Regions from separate parts of the Terrisporobacter glycolicus ATCC 14880 genome, predicted to be linked through region 2. Evidence: riboswitches for the same ligand, from Rfam matches in the RefSeq annotation. Region 2 holds a riboswitch; the other holds the start of a gene.
What was found. A riboswitch is a leader RNA that binds a small molecule or an ion and turns the genes downstream of it on or off. The one in region 2 is predicted to bind cobalamin.
Positions count from the first base shown of each region.

Region 1: another riboswitch for cobalamin. It lies ahead of TEGL_RS17145 (ABC transporter substrate-binding protein); the one in region 2 lies ahead of TEGL_RS03310 (energy-coupling factor ABC transporter permease).

Region 1 covers NZ_CP117523.1:3,503,214-3,509,005, forward strand. Annotated here, with positions in the region: gene TEGL_RS17135 (ABC transporter ATP-binding protein) at 1-262, opposite strand, end outside; gene TEGL_RS17140 (FecCD family ABC transporter permease) at 269-1,291, opposite strand; gene TEGL_RS17145 (ABC transporter substrate-binding protein) at 1,275-2,183, opposite strand; cobalamin riboswitch at 2,306-2,481, opposite strand; gene TEGL_RS17150 (nucleoid-associated protein) at 2,551-3,564, opposite strand; gene TEGL_RS17155 (RluA family pseudouridine synthase) at 3,588-4,493, opposite strand; gene TEGL_RS17160 (YbaK/EbsC family protein) at 4,608-5,105, opposite strand; gene TEGL_RS17165 (NAD(+)/NADH kinase) at 5,337-5,792, shown strand, end outside.
Region 2 covers NZ_CP117523.1:641,466-647,257, reverse strand. Annotated here, with positions in the region: gene hemA (glutamyl-tRNA reductase) at 1-1,214, opposite strand, end outside; gene TEGL_RS03325 (energy-coupling factor ABC transporter ATP-binding protein) at 1,338-2,168, opposite strand; gene cbiQ (cobalt ECF transporter T component CbiQ) at 2,171-2,860, opposite strand; gene TEGL_RS03315 (energy-coupling factor ABC transporter substrate-binding protein) at 2,847-3,176, opposite strand; gene TEGL_RS03310 (energy-coupling factor ABC transporter permease) at 3,176-3,892, opposite strand; cobalamin riboswitch at 4,098-4,274, opposite strand; gene TEGL_RS03305 (polyphosphate polymerase domain-containing protein) at 4,427-5,176, shown strand; gene TEGL_RS03300 (DUF4956 domain-containing protein) at 5,170-5,792, shown strand, end outside.

The sequences.
Region 1 (5,792 bases), 1.2 Mb from region 2:
GAAAGTATAATTGAGATATTTGGCTCATAAGCCCAACCTTTTTTGCTAATTCCACTCTACTAAGCATAAATGATTCTTTATTATCTATTTTTATACTTCCTTTATAATCAATAATATTAGCTATAGATTTTAATAATGTACTTTTGCCACAACCATTAGGACCAACTATACATAGGTTTTCTCCATTTTTTACATTAAAACTGATATTCTTAATTATATCTTTTCCATCATAACCACAATAAAGATTTTTAACTTCTAACATTTAATATCAACTTCCTTTTTTAAAATATACATAGGCAAAAAATGGTGCGCCTATTAAAGCTGTAACTGCTCCCACCGGAAGTTCTATTGGCGCAAACAATGTTCTGGATATTAAGTCTGCTATTACCATTAGACCTCCTCCAAATAAAAATGACATGGGTATAACATATTTATGATTTGAACCAAAAGCCTTTCTTACTACATGAGGAGCAATTAAATCTACAAATCCAATCGTTCCACTAAGTGCTACAGACCCACCTGTTAATATTGCACAGTAAACAAATAATTTTCTCTTCACCTTATATGTGTCCACACCTACGGCCTTGGCTTGTTCTTCTCCAAATGTAAGAATATCCATCTCTTTTGTATACTTAAATACACCTAACATTCCAACTAAGAAAAATGGCAATATTAATCCAACGTAAGTCCATCCTCTCATTGCAAAACTACCCATTTGCCAAAGAGCTATACTTTTTAAATCATTACTAAAAAACGCCGTCAAAGTAGTTAATAATGCATTTACAAATAAAGATAAAACCATACCTACAAGAACCACTGTATTATTTGACATAGTCTTATCTATTTTTGTTGAAAATACAATCACAGAAAACATAGTAATTAATCCAAAAATAAATCCTATAAATGGTAATGTAAATCCACCTATTAATGGTATTGATATTCCTGTAACTATTATAAGTCCAGCTCCCAAAGAAGCTCCTGAAGATACACCTAAGGTATATGGTGATGCCAATTCATTTTTTAGTATAGATTGAACTACTGCTCCACTAGTTGCTAAACAACCTCCAACTAAAAATGCTAATAATACTCTTGGTAATCTAAGGTTCCATATTATAGAAATATGTTTTGGTGTAACATTTTCTGATAAAGGTAAATTTAACATTTTATTACCTATTATGGACAGTGTATCAAATATACTTATATCTGAGCTTCCTATAGATGTTCCTAACCAAATAATTGCAAGTAATGAAATTATACTTACGGCTATTTTTTTTCTATTTGTTATATTCATCTGGGTATACGGCTTTAGCCATTTCCTTTAAAGCTTTTATTATATTTTGAGTTGGGCGAGAAGATGAATCAGCATCTATATAATAAACTTCATTATTTTTTATAGCCTTAATATTTTCCCATCCATCACGAGATTTTATTTCTTTTTCTGGATTTTTCACATAATTAACTGTAGTTAAAATTACATCTGGATTGGCATCTATTACAGACTCTTCACTAGGCGATATCCATGATTTTTGATCTTTAAATATATTTTCTGCTCCTATAAGTTCAATCATTTCATTTAAAAATGTTGAGTTTCCAATACTATATAAACTAGGTGCTGGACCTATTTCAACATATACTTTCTTTTTATCTTTTATAGTTTTTCCAACCTTAGCTATTTCTTCTATTTCACCTTTCATATTAGAAACTATTTCTTCACCTTTATCTTTTTTATCAACTATAGAAGAAATAAACTCTATATCTTTGTAAATTCCATCTATACTATCACTGCTAGGTATGTAAACTACAGGTATTCCCACATCACTAAGGGATTTGAATGGATCATCTGAAGACCCTGCTTTATTATAACCTGAAGCTATAACAATATCTGGATCTAATTCAATTATTGCCTCTGCATCTGGCGAAGTAAAATCCATTTTCTTTGCATCTTTATTTACACCTTCTATACCTTCTGAATATGTGTCCATGCACACAATTTTATCTCCCACACCTAAGCCTGCTAATATTTCTGTATTGGAAGGTGCTGTAGATACAATTTTTTCAATATTCGTCGGTATATTAACTTCATTTCCTTCTCTGTCTGTCACAGTCTTCTCTTTATTGTTACTACATGCTACTGCAAAAAGCATTATTAAGCATAATAACAATGGTAATAATTTTTTCTTCATAAGTTTTCCCCCATACATATAAGTTTAGAATTAAAAAAAAGCCTAACCATAAGGCTAGGCTCCTATATCTATATTTTGACATCATCACATGTCTTTTAAGATACTTCCTTCACCCCGAAGAAATTTACTTTTTAATTTAGGCAGGTTTCCTGACTTAGTATCAACCTACTCCTCACCTTCCCATGGTTTTAATCACAGTGGTATTTTGAGTTTCGTCCACATTACAGTAACGGGGGCTGTAGAGGAATTTCACCTCTTTCCCTATTAATCTTTAAGAACCTAAATTTATATAAAATTGTTTCTGAATATATTGTAGCATATTCAAAGTTAGTTTTTATAAGTTTAAAAACTAATATTAATATTTTAATTATTTTTCTTCATAGAAACTTACATTTTTTATTATTATATCAACTGTGCCATCTTCATTTTGTCTAACACTATATTTCATAGGATCTTCAAAATCCACAAGATTTCCTTTTATATCAAATCCATTGTCTGTTTTTATGCTTCTTTTTTTAAGTTTTTTCTCAACCCATTTTTTGTCTATATTAAAATTAGTTTCAATTCCCCTGTCAACCATTAACTCTTTGAAACTTTCTTTTAAATTGTCATCATCTATTGATTTTTCCACAAATTGTTCTATATCTACTTCTTCTTTTTCCTTTAAAGTGTAGTTTAATAAACTTCTAACATCTTCTGCTTTTTTAATATTATTACCCATGGCATTTGTTATCCAGTTGTCTGCAGTAGTTTTAAAAGTTTTTGTATTAAACTTATCATCTGTAACTTTCTCCGCATTTAAAAATTCAGTTATAAATCTAGATTTTTTTTCTGGATCTTCTTCTTTTTCTGAATCTTTGTCTAATAATCTTAAGTGGAATTCATCATTTATTCCATTAATTCCAACTAATGCACATTGTTTTTGTCTTCCTGTATCTGGAATCCCTATTTCATTACTTATTATTTGTATGTTGAATTTTTCATCTAATAATTCTATAGAGTGAGTGTATAGTTTCTTATAATCTAATTTTACTATTCCCACATATTTTTCATCTTTCACACTATATAAACACATTGCCAAGTCACATGAGTCTATATCTTCATATTTTTTCATTATATCAAATAAATAAGAAGCTATTTCTTTTGAATTATGGACGAAAGTGTCATCATCGTAGATTATTTGCTCACAACAATTTTTTATTATATTATCATTATAATCCTTAAATACTGCCTTTCTTAAATCGTCATCTTTTATTGCTCTATTAATTATTTTTTCGAAAAACTTATCTACCTCTATATTGTTTTTTCCTTCAAAATCGTTTAATATTGGGCTTTCACTATTTCTATCAAGAACATGAATAATATACTTATGTATAACCATATCTAATAACCTCCATGAATTTTTTATTTTAATTTTTCTATTAATTCTTCCATATCTTTTGGAAGTGGTGCCTTAAACTCTAAATCTTCTCTAGTTCTTGGTTGCTTTAACTTTAAACTGAAAGCATGTAAAGCTTGTCTATTAATTAATTTTTCATCCACATGCCCATATAACTCATCACCTATTATTCCATGACCTATGTGATTTAGGTGAACTCGTATTTGATGTGTTCTTCCTGTTTCTAGTTTTAGTTTTAAAACTGTAGCATCATTTAATCTTTGTAATACTTCAAAATGTGTTACTGATGGCTGTCCATCTTCATGAACAATCCTCTTTATACTATCATCAGTAGGTCTATATATTGGCTCATTTATAGTACCAAAATCTTCTTTAACCACACCTTTTACTACAGCTATATACATTTTCTCAACTTTATCTTCTTTCATATCTGAGGATAAAACAAATTGAGCATAAGGATTTTTCGCCACAATAACTAAGCCTGATGTGTTCATATCAAGTCTATTTACAAATCTTATTTTTACATTTTCATTTTTTCCCAAAACATAATGTGTCACACCATTGGCAATAGTATTTTCGAAGTGACTCTTTGTTGGATGAACTACCATAAATGGTGGTTTATTTAACATTATTATATCAAAATCATCATATAAAATAGGTAACTTTAAATCTTGTGGCTTAAAATCTGCCATATCTTCATCAATTTTGACTTCAATTAAATCACCTTTGTTTATTTTATCTGCTGGCCTAACATATTTATTATTTACTTTTACAGTTTTATATCTTTTCATTTTTGATAATGATCTTACTGAAAAGTTTAGCTTATCCAACAATACTTCTTTTAAAGTTAAATTTTCATCTTCATTTATGTATGAAATAACATTATATTTTTGATCTTCTTTTCTAAACATGTATTCACCTACTTTTATTTAATATTATTTATCTTACCATAATTTCATATATTTATATAAGTAAAAGAAAAAAATCACACCATAATTTGTGTGATTTTAAATATTTAATAAAATTTATTTCACTTCTTCCATTTCTTCATATCCTTTGCAAACATCTATCCACTTCTCTGAATGAGAAAATCTTTCTAGCTCATCACAAGTTAATTCTATAGATGAATTGCTACTTCCTGCTGCTGGGAAAATTGTATCAAACCTCTTCATGGAAAGATCTAAGTATACTTTTACTTGATCATTTTTAATGGCAAACGGACATACACCGCCTATACCATGGCCTATGTATTCTAATACTTCCTCTGGTGTCAACATTTTAGCTTTATGTCCAAATTCACTTTTAAATTTCTTATTGTCAATTTTAGCATCACCAGCTGTTACAATTAATATGGCATTGTCACCTTCTTTATTTTTGAAGGAAAGTGTCTTTGCAATTCTAGCAGGAATAACTCCCACTGCCTCTGCTGCCAATTCAACTGTTGCTGAAGATAACTCATGCTCCATAATATCATTATCTTTATTATACTCTTTTAAAAATTCTCTAACTTTTTCTACCGACATAATTTTACACCTCCATTTACAGCATTTCCTTATAATTATTCCCAAAATAAGTATATCATATAAAGTTATTTAAAGAAGAAAATTCCCTATTTTTGAAATTATTAAAATAAATAGAGGTTTTTATCTATTTTTGTATAAATATTTACATTACAACATGTTTTTATATAACAAAGAATATTTCCTAAATTTACATATATTTGATATAATACAACTTATAAATGAGGTGGAACAATGGGGAGAATCATAACAATAAATTCTAATAAAGTACAAAAATCTCTTGATACTAGAGATATCTTACATAAAAAATTAATTAAAGTTGGATTTGACGTTGACTATGAATATAATCCTAAAGCAGAATTAATAATATCTATAGGTGGAGATGGCTGCTTTTTACAAACTATTCGAGATTATAATATTCCAAGCATACCTTTAGTAGGAATTAATACTGGCCATTTAGGTTTTTTTCCAGATATAACTCCAAAGGATATAGATGCTTTTATTCAATCTTATTTGCAAGAAGATTATGTAACTCAAGAGTTGCCTCTTCTTCAAACTAAAGTTTCCACTAGCCATGGCTGTTTTAATATTTTTGGCATAAATGAAGCTGTTGTTAAGGGGGATAAATCTAGAACTATTCATCTAAAATTAGATATAAACAATAAGCGTGTACAAAACTTTAGTGGAGAT
Region 2 (5,792 bases):
TTTATATATTCTTCTCTTTTGCCTTTGTTTTTTGCTTGTTTTAAATTAATAATAGGCTCTCTAATTAGTCTTTTTAATGCTGAAGTTAACATTTTATCAATTATTTTTTGCTCTCTTTGATTTAAATCAATTTTCCTAAAAATATAGTCTAGAGTATCCTCTTTTATTTCAAAACATTTGTTATTGAGAGATTGAATAGTTGGATCTATATTGGAAACATCTACCCATACAATAAACTCTTTTATTTTTTCATTGATTATTTCATAAGCTTTTTTTGATAAACTAATTCTCATATTATCATTTTTATGCTGTATCTCTTTTAAATCATCAATACAATAAACTTTGGCATGTTTTAATTCATTAATTTTAAAATCAATATCTCTAGGCAACGCTAAATCCATAAAATAAATATGATTATTTATAATAGGCATATCTTCATATTTAATAACTAAATGTGGTGCTGACGTTGCACTTATCACTATATCTATTTTATTCTCTCGTAAAATATTGTATCTATCTTTGTATTGCACATATTCTATATTACTATATTTATTTTGTATTTCTTTAAATTTATCTACACTTCTATTGGCAATATAGATGGTACCCACCGTTTCTTCTTCTAGGTGCTTTATTGTTAATAGGTTCATTTTGCCTAAACCTATTATTAATATATTCTTATCCTTTAAGCTACCTATTTTTTCTTTTAAAAGTTTTATACCTATATAACTTATGGATAAAGGCTGCTCAGAAATTTTAGTTATAGTTTTAACTTCTTTTGCTGTTGTAATAGCTTCTCTAAATAGTTTATTTAAAAATTTTTTAGTAGCTCCTAATTTCATGGCGAACTCATGTGAACCCTTTACTTGACCTAAAATTTGGTCTTCTCCAAGAACTAGGGAATCTAACCCCGAGGTTACAATAAACAAATGGTTTATTGCTTCTTCACTCTTTTTGCTAAATAAATATTCTTTAATGTTATCTAACTCAAAAAATTCTTCATAAAAATTTTTAACTATTTCAACACCCTTTTCTAAATTATCACAGCTAATATAAATTTCACTTCTATTGCAAGTAGAAAGTATTACTATCTCGTCAATATCCTTATCTAAAAGTATATTAATTGCTTCTATTTTATGTGCGTCAGTAAAGGATACTTTTTCCCTAATGCTAATAGGTGATAAATTATGATTTATACCTACAACTGCAATATTCATTTTCTACCTCCATATTCGTTTGTTTCTTTATTTATTAGAGAGTTAAATTCTATCATGAAAAATAAAAAAAATCCATATTTATAGCAAAATATGGATTTAATCTATTTTTTTATATCGTATTTTTTATTTAGCTATTTTATTTAAATTAACTCCCATATTTTCACTCCAATAATTATATAAATCTTCCTCTTTTCTAAACAAAGGCAAGTTCATATTCTTATTAAGTTTTACAAGCCACGGAAGTTCTAAGCCTGCTTCTTCTATTTTTTCTTCATCAATAAATACTTCTTCCACATTACCTTCATTAATTATTTTTCCTTGATTTAGTACATATACATAATCACATATATCATAAATCAAATTCATATCATGACTAGTAATTACTATTTTCTTTCCTTTTTCGTACATTGTTTTAATTATGTTTACAATCGCTCTTGTGCTTTCTGGATCTAAACCTGCTGTTGGTTCATCTAATAAAACAAGGTTATTTTCCATAGCTATTACTGATGCAATCGCCACTCTTTTTTTCTGGCCAAAGCTTAAACTATGTACTGGTCTATCTATAAACTCTTCACCATTAACAGCTTCTAGAGCTTTGCTAATTCTAGCTTTTATGGTTTTTTCATCCATACCAATATTTCTAAGAGCAAAGGCCAAGTCATCATATACCATTGAATAAAAAATTTGTTTTTCTGGATCTTGAAACACTATACCCACTTCTTTTCTTAAATTGTATAAACTTTTCTTATCATATTTAAGCTGACTGTTTTTATATAATATTTCTCCTTGTGTAGCTTTTAAAATCCCCATTAAATTATTAAATAATGTGGACTTTCCAGATCCATTTGAACCTATTATTCCAATAATATCACCATTATTAAAATCCATAGTTATATTATTTAAGGCTTTTCTTTTTTTGTCATATTGATATGTTAAATTATTTATTTTAAACATTATTAATCTTCCTCTACAATATAAAATGTGCCATCATAAAGCTTCATATCTAAAACTATACTCATCTCATCATATCTTATCATCATCCTTTTGAATAACATATTTACTAATAACCCAAAAGAGTTATATCCATTTTTCAAATTTATATATCCAAATCTAAGTTCTTGAGATTTTCTTATATCTGAAACTTCTTCCATAAATATAAATATAAATCTATACATTAACATGGAAATTTCTAAAACTATATCTGGTAAATGTAGTTTTTTAAATACAAATATTAATTGATTAAAAGGTGTTGTAAGCATTATAAAATAAATACAAGTCAAACATGATAATGCTCTAAAAAATAAACGTGTTGATGATACTATTGATTCATTTGAAACACCTATATATAAACTTCCTATATTTATACTGTATAATAATGATTCTTTATCTTTAGAAAAATTTAAAAGTATCATAATTATACTTAAAATTAAAAATACCAAGGGAATTTTAATAAAATGAATATAATCTTTAAATTCAATTTTTGCAATTCCAACTATAACAAAACTCATTATACCTATAACCAATAAGGATATATAATTGTAAGGATTAATTAAAGATAAAATTAGTAGTAGCATGCCTATGGCAAATTTCATATTTGGATTTACTTTAGATAGCTTATTTTTATAAGCATAATCATCTATTATCATTTAAACTTTCTTCTCTCATTTTTTTCTTAGTTCTAGTAGTTCCTATATAATATCCTATTATTCCTGCTCCAAGTGCTGCTTGCGATGCAAATAGTAAACTTTCAATTTCCCCACTTGCAGGTTCTACTAAACTACTAAACCATGGCTCATACTCTGGATTTATCTCAGTTATTACACCTTCTGCCTCTCCATCTGCTCCTCCAAACTCCGCACCTTTTTGAGTTATTAATGGAACAATAATTATAGCTAAAACTAATAGAAACAAAATCACAGTTAACTTCATATTACTAGACTTTTTTGTTGTTGAACTTTGCATTATGCTAACACCTCTCTCTCCTCATTTTCAGTTATAAAGTTATAAATTATAACTGTAAGTAATCCTTCTGCTATTGCTATAGGTACTTGAGTAACAAAGAATACTCCTAGGAATTTTACTGCCGAAGCCATAAATCCACCTGCTGGATCCGGGAAAGCAAGACCTAATTGGAATGATGTTACTGTATATGTTAACAAATCACCTAAGGCTGCTGCTAAAAATACTGCAACTTTTTTATCCATTTTGTCCTTACATAGCTTCCATATTCCAAAAGAAACTAATGGCCCTACAATTGCCATTGAAAAAGCATTTGCTCCTAAAGTTGTAATTCCACCATGAGCTAATAACAATGCTTGGAATAATAATACTATTGTACCTAAAACAACTGTTGCACTAGGTCCAAATAATATTGCCGCAAGTCCTACACCTGTTGGATGTGAGCAACTTCCTGTAACTGATGGAATTTTTAATGCTGATAATACAAAGACGAAGGCTCCACAAAGAGCTAATAATAATTTCTTTTTAGGTTGTTCTTTAACTATTTTAGCAATATTTTTAAGTCCTACTACGAAAAATGGAATAAATATTACCCACCAAATTATTGCCCATTTTACTGGTAAAAAACCTTCCATGATGTGCATTGCATTTGAGACTACTGGTGTGATCATTAGCATAAATGCTGCTATTAATGACCATTTTACATTACTTTTTTTCATACTACATACATCTCCCTTTTAATTATTTTTAGGGTGTATATCTTATTATTTTGATTCATTTAACTAGGTTTTCTTGTTGTAACTAAATATTATGTTTCCTTATTTGTTGATAATTAAAAAAACCTAACCAAAAGGCCAGGTTCGTATCTTTTAATTTCCAACATAAAATGTTTTCTAATAAGATACTTCCTTCACCCCGAAGAAATTTCTTTTGATATTTTAGGCAGGTATCCTGACTTAGCTTCATTCTACTCCTCACCTTCCCATAGTTCATACTACAGTGGTTTGCTGAGTTTCGTCCACATTACAGTAACGGGGGTTGTAGAGGGGTTTCACCTCTTTCCCTATTAATCGTTAAAGAACCTAAAATATTTTTTATTATTCTTACAATTTAATTCTATACCAAATTATGTTTATATTCCATAAGAAAAATTTATTTTAATAAAAATATGTTAAAAATTTATCTTTAAGATTCTTTTAAGGTTAAATTATTATACTCATATTATAAAATACATTGCTAAAGAGGTGATAAATATGGCAATAAAATCATTTAAACGCTATGAGAAAAAATTTTTAATATCAGAGGGCCAATATAATGAGATACTTCCAAAACTTCTGGATTATATGAACCATGATAAATTTTGCCAAAACAACAATACTTATAGTATCTATAACATCTATTATGATACAAAAAATAGTGATGTCATAAGACATTCCATATCAAAACCATATTATAAAGAAAAACTTAGACTAAGAAGTTATAAGGTTCCAACTAATACTAATGATAAAGTATTCTTGGAGCTAAAGAAGAAAATCAACGGTATCGTTAGTAAAAGAAGACTTTCTCTTTCCTTAGGTGATGCTTATGAATTTCTTTATAATAATAAAACACCCCTAGTTGAAGATTACATGGATAATCAGGTTCTTAGTGAAATAGAGTACTATCTTAATAATACAAAAGTTTATCCTACTGTGTTTATTTCTTATGATAGAAATGCTTTCTTTTGCAAGGATAATCCTGAATTTAGAGTTACTTTTGATTCAAGGGTTTTAACTAGAAGAAATCACCTTCACTTGGAAGAAGGTAGTTTTGGTGAAGATGTAGTTGGAGAAGGAAAATACCTTATGGAAGTAAAAATATTAGGTGCCATACCTTTATGGTTTACAAGAATTTTATCTGAATTGGAAATTTATCCAACTCATTTTTCAAAATATGGTAATGAATTTATGAAATATTGCTTAAGTAATAAAGAAAATAATGAAATAGGAGCTGAGATATGTTAGAAACAATAATCGCATCAACAACTGGAGAATCCTTTACTCTGACCAATTCTCTTATAGTAATAACCACGTCTATAGTTTTAGGAATTTTAATTAGCGTGGTCTATATGAAAACAAACAAAAAATCAAATTATAACTCAGGATTTAGTACAACTTTAATTATGCTGCCTGTAATAATATCTATAATTATTTTACTTGTTGGCAACAATGTAGCTAGAGCTTTTTCTTTAGCAGGAGCATTTTCCATAATTCGTTTTAGAAGTGCACCTGGAGACCCAAAAGATATTGCATATATATTCTTTACTTTAGCCATTGGCCTTACTTGTGGTATGGGATATATTACTTATGCTGTTTTATTTACATTAATATTATCTGCGGTAATGATAGGCTTACATATAACTAAGTTTACAGAGCCTAAAAATAAAACTATGCAATTAAAAATTACTATACCTGAAGATTTAAATTATGAAGGTGTCTTTGAAGAAATATTAGATAATTATACTGCTTCTTATAATATAGAACGCGTTAGAACAAGAGACTTTGGCTCTTTATTTGAATTAAGCTATTTAATTAACCTTAAGCCTGATGTAAATCAAAAGTCATTTTTAGATGAATTGAG